2 regions of the Oerskovia sp. NPDC057915 genome follow, and region 1 is predicted to be linked to the other one. Evidence: riboswitches for the same ligand, from Rfam matches in the RefSeq annotation. Region 1 holds a riboswitch; the other holds the start of a gene.

Region 1 (5,542 bases):
GCACCCCCGGGCAGGACGGGCACGGCGCGCACGGTGGCCGTGACCGTCGCGACGCGCGCGGCCGGGAGCGCGGCTCGGCCCGTGCCCGGGGGGCCGGCCAGCGTTCCGAGGCGGCGCCCTCGCAGCGCGCCAAGGGCGCCGACCCGGCGCGCAACGTCGCGTTCGACGTCCTGCAGGAGGTCGCGACCTCCGACGCGTACGCGAACCTGGTCCTGCCCCCGCTGCTGCGCTCGCGCGGCATCCGCGGGCGCGACGCCGCGTTCGCGACCGAGCTCGCCTACGGCACCCTGCGCCTGCGCGGGCGCTACGACGCGATCATCGCCCAGTGCGTGGACCGCCCCCTCGACCAGGTCGACCCGAACGTGCTCGACCTGCTGCGCCTCGGCGCCCACCAGCTCCTGGGCATGCGCGTGGCCCAGCACGCGGCCGTCTCGGAGACCGTGGGCCTGGCCCGGGCCCGCGCCGGGGCGGGCAGCGCCCAGTTCGTCAACGCGGTCCTGCGCAAGATCTCCCGCTCGACCCTCGAGGAGTGGCTCGAGGCCATCACGCTGGACGCGCCCGACGACGTCACGCGCCTCGCGATCACCCAGTCCCACCCGGTGTGGATCGCCCGGGCCCTGCGCGAGGCCCTCGTCGGCACTGGACGCTCCGCCGACGACCTGGCCGAGCTCCTCGAGGCCGACAACACCGCGCCGCGCGTGACGCTCGTCGCCCGACCGGGCCTGGTCAGCCGCGAGCGCCTCGCGGGCGAGGTCACGCACGACGTGCGCGGGGACGCCACGACCACCCCCGGGCGCTGGACGCCCACGGCCCTGGTCCTGTCGGGCTCGGACCCCGCCGCGATCCCCGCGGTCCGGTACGGGGCCGCCGGGGTCCAGGACGAGGGATCCCAGCTCGTGACGCTCGCGTTCGCGGCAGTACCGACGCTGCCCACGCTCCCCGTGGCCTCCGCAGGTGGCACCGGTGGCGCGGGCGGCGCCCGGCCCGACGGCGCAGCGAACCCCGACGAGCGCTGGCTCGACCTGTGCGCGGGCCCGGGCGGCAAGGCCGCGCTCCTGGCCTCCCTCGCGGGCGAGCAGGGCGCACGCGTCGTCGCCAACGAGGTCGCCCCCCACCGGGCCCGCCTCGTCGAGCAGGCGCTCGCGGCCGTGCCCGCCGACGCGGTCGAGCGGGTCCAGGTCGGCGACGGGCGCCAGGTGGGGGTCGAGGAGCCGGGCGCGTACGACCGCGTGCTCGTCGACGCCCCCTGCACGGGCCTGGGGGCGCTGCGCCGCCGCCCCGAGTCGCGCTGGCGCCGCACCCCGGGGGACATCGCGACCCTCACGACGTTGCAGCGCGAGCTCCTCGGCTCGGCCCTGGACGCCGTGCGCCCGGGCGGCGTCGTCGGGTACGTGACGTGCTCCCCGCACCTCGCGGAGACCCAGCTCGTCGTCAAGGACGTCCTGGCCGGGCGCGACGACGTCGAGGTCCTCGACGCGGCCGCCGCCGTGCGGCAGGTCGCGGGGGACGACATCCCCCTCGCGGACCGCACCGACGTGCAGCTGTGGCCCCACGTCCACGGGACCGACGCGATGCACCTGACGCTGCTGCGCCGTCGGGCCTGAGACGACCCCGTCCGCGGCTGGGCAGGGTGGTGAAGGCCACCCGGCCCGGCCGTCGTGCGTCCCCCGCACGGCGCACGGACGCCCTCTAGGCTGGTGCCCATGTCCGCACTCATCGCCCCCAGCATCCTGTCCGCCGACTTCGCGAACCTCGAGCGCGACCTGGGCGCGATCTCGACCGCCGACTACGCGCACGTCGACGTGATGGACAACCACTTCGTGCCCAACCTGACCCTGGGGCTGCCGATCTTCGAGCGCCTCGCCCAGGTGTCCCCGGTGCCGCTCGACGCGCACCTCATGATCGCCGACCCCGACCGCTGGGCGCCCGGCTACGCCGAGGCCGGCGCCGCGTCCGTCACGTTCCACGCCGAGGCCGCCACGGCCCCCGTGCGCCTGGCCCGCGAGCTGCGCCGCCTGGGCTCGCGCGCCGGGCTCGCGCTGCGCCCCGCGACCTCGGTCGAGCCCTTCCTGGACCTGCTGCCCGAGTTCGACATGCTCCTGGTCATGTCCGTCGAGCCCGGCTTCGGAGGCCAGTCCTTCATCGACGGCGTCCTGCCGAAGATCCGCCGCATCCGCGACGCCGTGTCCGAGGCGGGGCTCGACGTGTGGGTCCAGGTCGACGGCGGCATCTCGCGCGCCACCATCGAGCGCGCGGCCGAGGCGGGCGCCAACGTGTTCGTCGCCGGATCGGCCGTCTATGGGGCGGAGAACGTCCCCGAGGAGATCGCGGCACTGCGGGCGCTCGCGGACCAGCACACGCACTGACCGCCGCCCGACCGGCCACGGGTCGGCGCGGGGCCGCGTCGCCCACCCCCCGGTCGACGCCGCGCGCGCCTGGTTCGGTGCGCCACCGAGCCCGGCCACGTCGTCGCCGTTCACATCGGTCCAGCCCGCGGGACGGGCCGGACCGGGTACCTGCCGGGCACCCCCGGTGTGGCATGCTGGGAGGAGACGAGACGCCGGACGCAGCGCACCCGCGCGGGGCCCGGGTCTCGACGGCAGGCAGAACGAGAAGTACGCACACACGTGCTCCGGGGTCGGTGCAATTCCGAGCCGGCGGTGACAGTCCGCGACCCGCGCCTCGGCGTGGTTGACCTGGTGGAACTCCAGGACCGACGGTGAAAGTCCGGATGGGAGGAAGTACGTGGCGGTGCGGGGCGAAGCCCTGTGCCGTGGTGTCGTGACGTCCGTGGACCCTCGGGTCCCGTGACGTCGTCGACCCCCTCACCCCGGAGCGTCGTGCTCACCGGGAGGAGGACGCATGGGCGCCAGGCCCACCCTGACGATCGACGCCGCGATGGTGCGCGCGCTCGAGCTGGCCGCGCACGGCCCTGCGCACGGCCCCAACCCCCGTGTGGGGTGCGTCCTGCTGGGCCCCGCCCCCCGACCGCTGGACTCCCTGCCCGACGGCGCCGCTCCCGGCCCCGTGGACTCCTCGCCCCGGGTGCTGCTCGCCGAGGGCTTCCACCGTGGCGCCGGCACCCCGCACGCCGAGGCGGCCGCGCTGGCCGACGCCCGCGGGCGCGACGTGGACGTGCGCGGCGCGACGGCCGTGGTGACGCTCGAACCGTGCAACCACACGGGGCGGACGGGACCGTGCGCCCTGGCGCTGCTGGAGGCGGGCGTGGCCGAGGTGGTCTACGCGGTCGCGGACCCCAACCCCGTGGCGACCGGCGGTGGGGAGCGTCTGCGCGCGGCAGGGGTCCTGGTGGCCTCCGGGCTGCGCGAGGCCGAGGGGGAGCGTCTCCTGGGCCCCTGGCTGGTCGCCGTGCGCCGCGGGAGCCCCTACGTGACCCTCAAGCTCGCCTCGACCCTCGACGGGCGCGTCGCGGCCGCCGATGGCACCTCGCAGTGGATCACCGGTCCCGCGGCGCGCGAGCACGCCCACCAGGTGCGGGCACAGGTCGACGCGATCCTCGTGGGCACCGGCACGGTCGTCGCGGACGACCCGTCGCTCACGGCGCGCACCAGGCCGTCTGCGAGCGCCCCGGGGGAGCCGGCGCGCGGGCTTGCCGACCACCAGCCTCTGCGTGTCGCTGGTGGGGTGGTCGGGCCGGAGCCCGGGCTTGCCGACCACCAGCCCCTGCGTGTCGCTGGTGGGGTGGTCGGGCCGGAGCCCGGGCTTGCCGACCACCAGCCCCTGCGCGTCGTCGTCGGGCTCCGTGACCTTCCTCCGCACGTGCGGCTCGCGCCCGGTGGCGCCTGGACGACCGACGGGGGCGGCCCGGTGCTGCACGTGCGCACGCACGACGTCCACGCGGTCCTGGCGGAGCTGGCCGCCCGCGAGGTGCGCCACGTCCTGGTCGAGGGCGGCCCGGGCCTGGCGACGGCGTTCCTCGCAGCGGGTGTCGTCGACGAGGTCCACGCGTACCTCGCACCCGTGCTCCTGGGGGCGGGCCTGGGTGCCGTCGGCGACCTGGGCGTGACGACGCTCGCCGGCGCCCTCCGCTTCGGCGCGCACGACGTGCGGCGGCTGGGGGAGGACGTCCTGGTCGTGGCACGGGCCTCGGCCCCCGCACCTGACCTTCCTGCACCTGACCTCCCCGCGCCGGGGCCGCCCGCGCCGCCCGCCGTCCCGACCTCCCCCCATGCCAGCACCCACCGCACCACCCCCGAACAGGAGAGCTGATGTTCACCGGAATCGTCGAAGAGATCGGCACGGTCCGCGAGATCGCGTTCCCCGGGGGTGAGACCTCCGACGCCGTCCTGACCGTGCACGGCCCCCTCGCCACCTCGGACGCCCACCTGGGCGACTCGATCGCGGTCGACGGCGTGTGCCTGACCGTCACGGGCGTCGGACCGGACGGCACCTTCACGGCCGACGTCATGCCCGAGTCTCTGCGCCGCACCGCCCTGGGCGACCTGCGCCCCGGGTCTCCCGTGAACCTCGAACGGGCCGTGCGCGCCGACACGCGCCTGGGCGGGCACATCGTGCAGGGCCACGTCGACGGCGTCGGGGCCCTCGTGAGCCGGGCCCCGGGGGAGCGGTGGGACGACCTCGTCCTGTCCGCACCCCCGGGCCTGACGCGCTACGTCGCGGAGAAGGGCTCGATCACCGTCAGCGGCGTGTCCCTGACGGTGACCCACGTGGACGACACCTCGTTCGGGGTGTCCCTGATCCCCACGACGCTCGAGGCCACGGTCCTCGGCTCCCTGGCCCCCGGGGACCGGGTCAACCTCGAGGTCGACGTCCTCGCGAAGTACGTCGAGAGACTCCTCACGGCCGGTACCACCACCCGCCTGGCAGACCCGGACGGTCGGGCGCTCGCGGGCGCCGACGAGCCCGCGAGCGCCAACGGCCCGGCGGGCGCCCTCAGGGCCCGCGCAGCACAGGAATGAGCACCACCATGAACCCCCAGCCCGACGCCGGCCGGCCCGGCGAGGCCACCCCCCACCCGCCCGAGCACCCCGGGCACGTGCGCACCGGCACCATCGAGGAGGCCCTCGACGCGATCCGCGCCGGGCGCCCCGTCCTGGTCGCCGACTCCCCGGACCGCGAGAACGAGGCCGACGTGGTCTTCGCGGCCGGGACCGTGACCCCCGAGTGGGTCGCCTGGACCATCCGGCACTCCTCCGGCTACCTGTGCGCGCCCATGCCGGCGGCGCGGGCCGACGCCCTGGACCTGCCCCTCATGGTGCCCCACAGCCAGGACCCCCGGCGCACGGCCTACACGGTCACGGTCGACGCCGCCACGGGCGTCACGACCGGGATCTCCGCCGTGGACCGGGCCAGGACCCTGCACGTCCTGGCCGACCCCGCCTCGGGCGCGGTCGACCTCATCCGTCCCGGGCACGTCCTGCCCCTGCGCGCCGTCCCCGGCGGGGTGCTGCACCGTGCCGGGCACACCGAGGCGGCCGTGGACCTGGTCCGCCTGGCCGGTGCGGGCGAGGTCGGCGGCATCGCCGAGCTCGTCAACGACGACGGCACCATGATGCGGCTC
Region 2 (5,542 bases), on a different contig from region 1:
GCGTGGCCCGGCGGGGCCGCGCACGCACGAGCCGGTACCCCGCACGGGCTCGGCACGTCCGCGCACCACTAACCTGGCGAGGACGCCGACTCCTGCCGCTGGAAGGACACCATGACCACGACCGACACCCCCGAGGCCTTCGCGCGACCGGTCACGGCGGCCCCTGGACAACCTCTTCGCGTCGCGGTCTACTCACGGCTCGCGGACGCCATCCGGTCCTCCGAGTTCACGCTCGGCTCGCTGCTCCCGAGCGAGACCGAGCTCGGGACGATGCTCGGCGTGAGCCGGACCGTCGTCCGGGAGGCCCTCATGCTGCTCGAGGAGGACGGCCTGATCGTGACGCGCCGAGGTGTCGGACGGACGGTCGTCAACAGGCTGCCGAGCGTCGGCCTGGAGCGTCTGCGGACGTTCGAGCAGGTCCTGTCGACGTTCGACGAGCCCGTGCGCATCGCGACCCACGAGTTCGGCCTGCAGCCCACGACCGACTTCACGTCGCGAAAGCTGGACGTGGACGCCGCCGCGAACATGTGGTTCCGGGAGTCGGTCGCGTATCGAGGGACCGACCCGGTCGCGATCATCCAGGAGCACCTCCCGGCCGGCCGCTACCTCTCCGACGTGTCCCGAGAGCTCGCAGCGCGCGTCGAGGGCTACGCCGAGCAGGAGGGGACGTTGCTGCGGCTCATGGTCGCGGACCTCGGCCCCGTCTTCGAGGCGGCCGAGTGCGACGTCGCGGTCGGGACGGTCGGAGCCACCCGAGGGCAGCTCCTCGGGCTCAAGGCCAAGGACCCCGTGCTCGTCCTGACCCAGACCGCCCAGCTCTCGGGCACCCCCGCCTACCTCGCCAAGGTCGTCGTGTCGCCCGCGGCGGGGCCGCTCGCGATCGTCCAGACGTCCTCTGCCTGACCCCCACCCTTCGAAGGAGCCCTCGTGCCGACCGCAACCGCGTTGCCCCGGATCCTCGTCCTCGGCAGCATCAACCATGACGTCACGGCCCGTACCGATCGTCTCCCCGGGCCCGGAGAGACGATCGGCGACGGCGTGCTGTCCGCCCAGCCGGGAGGCAAGGGCGCGAACCAGGCCGTCGCGGCGGCCCGGCTCGGGGCGCCCACCCGCATGGTCGGGGCGGTGGGCACGGACAGCGCCGGGCAGGGCCTCGTCGCGGCGCTCGCGGAGGCAGGGGTGGGGACCGACGACGTCGCGCGCGTCAGCGCCCCCACGGGGACTGCGCTCATCGTGGTCGACGCCGCGGGCGAGAACCAGATCGCGGTCTGCGCGGGAGCGAACGGTGACGTCCGGCTGCCGTCGTCGGGGTTCGGCGGTTCCGACGTCCTCCTCGCGCAGCTCGAGATCCCGCTCGACGTCGTCGTCGCAGCAGCGAGCGCCTTCCCCGGCTACGTCGCGCTCAACGCCGCGCCGGCCCGCTCGCTGCCCAGCGAGCTGATCGACCGTGCGGACCTCGTGATCGTCAACGAGACCGAGTACGCGGCGATGCCGGAGGTGGCGTCGGCGCGACGGGTGGTGGTCACCTACGGCGGCGACGGGGCGGCCCTGGTGGAGCACGGCGTGGAGACGCTCCGTGTACCGGCCTACCGCACCGAGGTCGTGAACAGCGTCGGGGCGGGGGACGCCTTCTGCGCCGCACTGACGCTCTCCCTCGCTGCGGGCCTGCCCGCGGACCAGTCGCTGCGCCTCGCAGCGGCCGTCGGGTCCGACGCCGTCTCGCACGAGGCGTCACAGCCGCCCTTGCAGTCGTGGGACGACTACCGCCGCCGCACGTCCGCAGGGTGAGGCGACCGGACGGTGCAGGGCCAGGACCGGCGCCCGGCGCGCCCGGCCTCAGCCCCGCGCCGCCGCGATGTTGACGAGCCAGCTCACGCCGAACCGGTCGACGCACATGCCGAACGCGTCGCCCCACGGCGCGACCTCGAGCGGCACGGTCACGGTCCCGCTCGACGACAGCCTGTCCCAGTAGCCGCGCAGCTCGCCGTCGTCGGCCTGCTCCCCGCTCAGCGACACCGAGATGCTGGAGCCGGGCGAGTACTCCATCGAGCTCGGGGTGTCGGCGGCCATGAGCACCAGGCCGTTCGGCGCCTCGAGCTGGGAGTGCATGACCTTGTCCGCGTCGGCCGGGTCGTCGGCGGCCTGGAAGTCCGCGAACGTGCTGATCGTCAGCTCGCCGCCGAACACGTCGCGGTAGAACTCGATCGCCGCACGGGCGTCGTCCCGGAAGTTCAGGTACGGGTTGAGTCGAGTCGTCATGGGTGTCGCCTTCTCCGTCGCATCGTCAACGTCGCCGCGGAGCCGCGTCGTCGCGTCCTGTCGCCTCGTCGCCGCCGGTCACGGCCTGCCATCGGACCTGAGCGGCCCGGACGTGGTGCGCCCCGCGTGAGGAGGGGCGCACCTTCCAGTGTCCGCCCGGACGACCGGGACGCAAGAGGGGACGTCAGGCCTGCCCGCCGGGTGCGGCGGTGGGGGCGTCGGCGGGCGAGGCGCCCGCGAGGAGCAGGGCCTTCGAGCGACGGTCGACGCGCCACCACACGAAGAACCCGACGAGCGTGAACGCCCCGTAGAACACGTACATGAACGCGGACGCGTAGAAGCCTGCGTCGATCAGCAGGGGGACGCCCACGATGTCGACCGCGACCCAGATCAGCCAGAACTCGACCCAGCCCTTGGCCATGCCGTACGTCGCGAGCAGCGAGCCCATGAAGATCCACGCGTCGGCCCACACGGGCTCGTAGGACTCCAGCGCGCGGAAGATCGGTGTCAGCAGCGCGGTCCCGGCGACGAGCGCGACGACCAGGAAGACGCGCTGGCGCCACGTCGCCCACCGGGGCTCGACGGCGACGCCGTGGCTGTCGGCGTCGGCGACACCGAGGCGGTCGCGCGTCCGGCGCCACTGCACCCACCCGTACACGGACACGACGACGAACATGACCTGCCGTCCGGCCTGGCCGAGCAGGTTGACGGGGTTGGGCGTCGCGAACACCGCGCCCAGGAACACCGTGAGCAGCAGGAGGTTCCCGACGATCCCCACGGGCCAGGCCCAGATCTTGCGGCGCATGCCGCCGAGCGCGGACGCCAGCCCGAACCCGTTGCCCACGATCTCGCGCCACAGCAGGTGCTGGTCGCCGATCGTGAGCTGCGCGTCGAAGAGCGCGTGGATCAGGTCCATGGGGTGTTTCCTCGTCGTCCCGGGCACGGCGGCTCCGGGGTGAGGGCGGGCGGCGGGTCGGGGTGCCCGTACCGGGCTGCCCGACGGCGTCGCTCACCACGACGAGACCGGTCCCGCTGGTCACGGGTGGGCTCGACGGATCGTCGTGCCCGACCCGGCCGGGACGGCCGCGCCGCACGTGCTTCCTCCCATCCGGACTTTCACCGTCGGTCCTGGAGTTCCACCAGGTCAACCGCGCGTGGGCGCGGGTCGCGGACTGTCACCGCCGGCTCGGAATTGCACCGACCCCGGAGCACGTTCGTGCGTACTGCTTGCTGTGTGCTGCAACCTCTGATGCTACCCGCGCATTCCCGGGCCCCGTCGGTGCGGCGCTGAGTGCATGGTTCGGCGGCGACACGCCCGGCGAGTCGCGGCCGAGTCACGCACTCAGCGCGTCACGGACCGCACGCGCGACCTCGTCGGGGTCGGCGTCGGCGTCGAGCACGGTCACGACCACGCGGCGGGCCGGTGCGTCACCGGTCCGTGCGACGCCCTCGCCCGGGCCGCGTGCGGGTGACGTGGCCGCGGTGGTGGGCTCCGTCGTCGGGCCGGAGGGGTTGCGGGCCGCGCGGCGCAGGTCCGCGAACGCCTCCTCGAGCTCGGGGCGCAGGTCCTGGTCGGGGTCGCGCAGCCAACGGCGCAGGATCGCGTTGTGCACCGCGACGACCGACGCCGCGAACGCGACCGACGCGGTCGAGTTGCGGGTGTCCGCGGGCAGCGAGTCGCGCAGGTAGGACGTGAACGCGCGCTCGTAGCGGTGCGTCGTCACGAGCTCGCGGTCGCGCAGCGCGGGCACGTCCTGCAGGAGGCGGTGCCGCGCGACCGACGTCTCGCGCTGGCCCACGTGATGGTCGAACACGAGCCGCGCCGCCCTGCACACCTCGACGTACGGGTCGACGTTCTCGAGCTCTTCGGGGCTCACGCCGCGCGCCGCGGGACGGGTCTCGCCGAGCAGGACCACGACCGCGTCGAGCAGCAGCTCGTGGTCCGCGAAGACCACGTCCTCCTTGGAGCGGAAGCGGCGGAAGAACGTGGCCCGGCTGATCTGTGCGGCGTCGGCGATGTCCTCGACGGTCGTCTGCTCGTAGCCCTTGCGGGTGAACAGCTCGATCGCCGCGTCCACCGCCTGCGCGTGCGTGTTGCTTCGTGCGGCACTCATGGACGGGACGCTACACCGCACCTGTGGCAGGGGAGGCGCGGCGGGGGGACGGTGGGCGTGCTGCGTTCGTCAGGTGGTCGCCGGGTGGTCGCCGCGCGGTGGGCCCGACGGCGTCGCTACAGTGACGAGAGAGGCGGCGGCAGACGGCACGACCGGGAGGCGACGCGCATGACGGACGGCGACGAGGCCGCGACGGGCGGACCTGACGAGGGACGCGTCGAGGGCGCGCAGCACTCGTGGAAGGGTGCCGACCACCACGCCCAACGGGACGCCCTGAGCGACCGGTTCGCTCGCGGCGGCCCCGCGGACTTCCTGTACGGGGCCGTGGTGTCGGGGTTCATGCTCGCGGTCTCCAGCACGCACGACGCCTCGAGCGACTTCGTGATCCTCGCGGTCGCGGGCGTGCTCGTCGGGTACTGGGCCGCGCACGTGTACGTGTCCGCGATCGGCGGCCGCTTCCGCGACTCCGACCACACCATCACCGAGCGGCTGAGGCTCGCGACGTCCGAGGAGGTGTGGGTGCTGATCGGCGGGGTGCCGGCGCTCGCGGTCTTCCTGGTGGGGAGGCTGTTCGGGCTGGGCGTCACGGACTCCGCGCTGATCGCGCTGTGGTTCACGGTGCTGATGCTGGGGGTGGTCGGGCACCTCGCGGCGCACCGGGCGGGGGTGCGAGGCTGGGCGCTGACCGCGGAGACGGCCGTCGCGGCGGCGTTCGGGCTGGTCATCATCGGGCTGAAGACGCTGCTCCACTGAGCTGCACCGACCTGCGGTCGCCGAGGTAGACCCGCGCGCGCGAGGTAGACCTCCTGGGGGTCTACCTCGGCCGCACGGGTCTACCTCGGCGGGTGGTTGGCCGCTACCCCTTGGGCCGTATCAGCTCGCCGCACGCCAGCTCGACCGCGAGCGTGTTCCCCGGCGGTGCGAGCGGGCACGCCCACGCCGGGTCGTACGCGCACGACGGGTTGTACGCGAAGTTGAGGTCGACGACCAGGGGCGCGTCGCCGTCGGGCCCCGGACGCGACGACGCAGGCCCCAGATCCGCGCCCTTGATCGTGTCCAGCAGGTACCGCCCGCCGCCGTACGTCATGGGCGACCGGTCCTTGACCGGGACGAACAACCCGCCGCCGTACGAGCGCAACGCCCACACGTCGAGCGACCCCAGTGCCGGG

Evidence for each region. Region 1 has a riboswitch for FMN ahead of ribD (bifunctional diaminohydroxyphosphoribosylaminopyrimidine deaminase/5-amino-6-(5-phosphoribosylamino)uracil reductase RibD). Riboswitches for the same ligand answer to the same signal wherever they lie in the genome.
Region 2: another riboswitch for FMN. It lies ahead of pnuC (nicotinamide riboside transporter PnuC); the one in region 1 lies ahead of ribD (bifunctional diaminohydroxyphosphoribosylaminopyrimidine deaminase/5-amino-6-(5-phosphoribosylamino)uracil reductase RibD).

Annotation. Positions count from the first base shown of each region.
Region 1 covers NZ_JBHVOS010000004.1:112,404-117,945, reverse strand. The annotation lists gene ACFVQ3_RS04115 (RsmB/NOP family class I SAM-dependent RNA methyltransferase) at 1-1,604, shown strand, start outside; gene rpe (ribulose-phosphate 3-epimerase) at 1,704-2,366, shown strand; FMN riboswitch at 2,624-2,749, shown strand; gene ribD (bifunctional diaminohydroxyphosphoribosylaminopyrimidine deaminase/5-amino-6-(5-phosphoribosylamino)uracil reductase RibD) at 2,863-4,230, shown strand; gene ACFVQ3_RS04100 (riboflavin synthase) at 4,230-4,940, shown strand; gene ribB (3,4-dihydroxy-2-butanone-4-phosphate synthase) at 4,949-5,542, shown strand, end outside.
Region 2 covers NZ_JBHVOS010000012.1:80,782-86,323, forward strand. The annotation lists gene ACFVQ3_RS09930 (GntR family transcriptional regulator) at 112-903, shown strand; gene ACFVQ3_RS09935 (ribokinase) at 928-1,788, shown strand; gene ACFVQ3_RS09940 (VOC family protein) at 1,837-2,259, opposite strand; gene pnuC (nicotinamide riboside transporter PnuC) at 2,444-3,175, opposite strand; FMN riboswitch at 3,350-3,475, opposite strand; gene ACFVQ3_RS09950 (helix-turn-helix domain-containing protein) at 3,594-4,373, opposite strand; gene ACFVQ3_RS09955 (hypothetical protein) at 4,542-5,126, shown strand; gene ACFVQ3_RS09960 (DUF1684 domain-containing protein) at 5,230-5,542, opposite strand, start outside.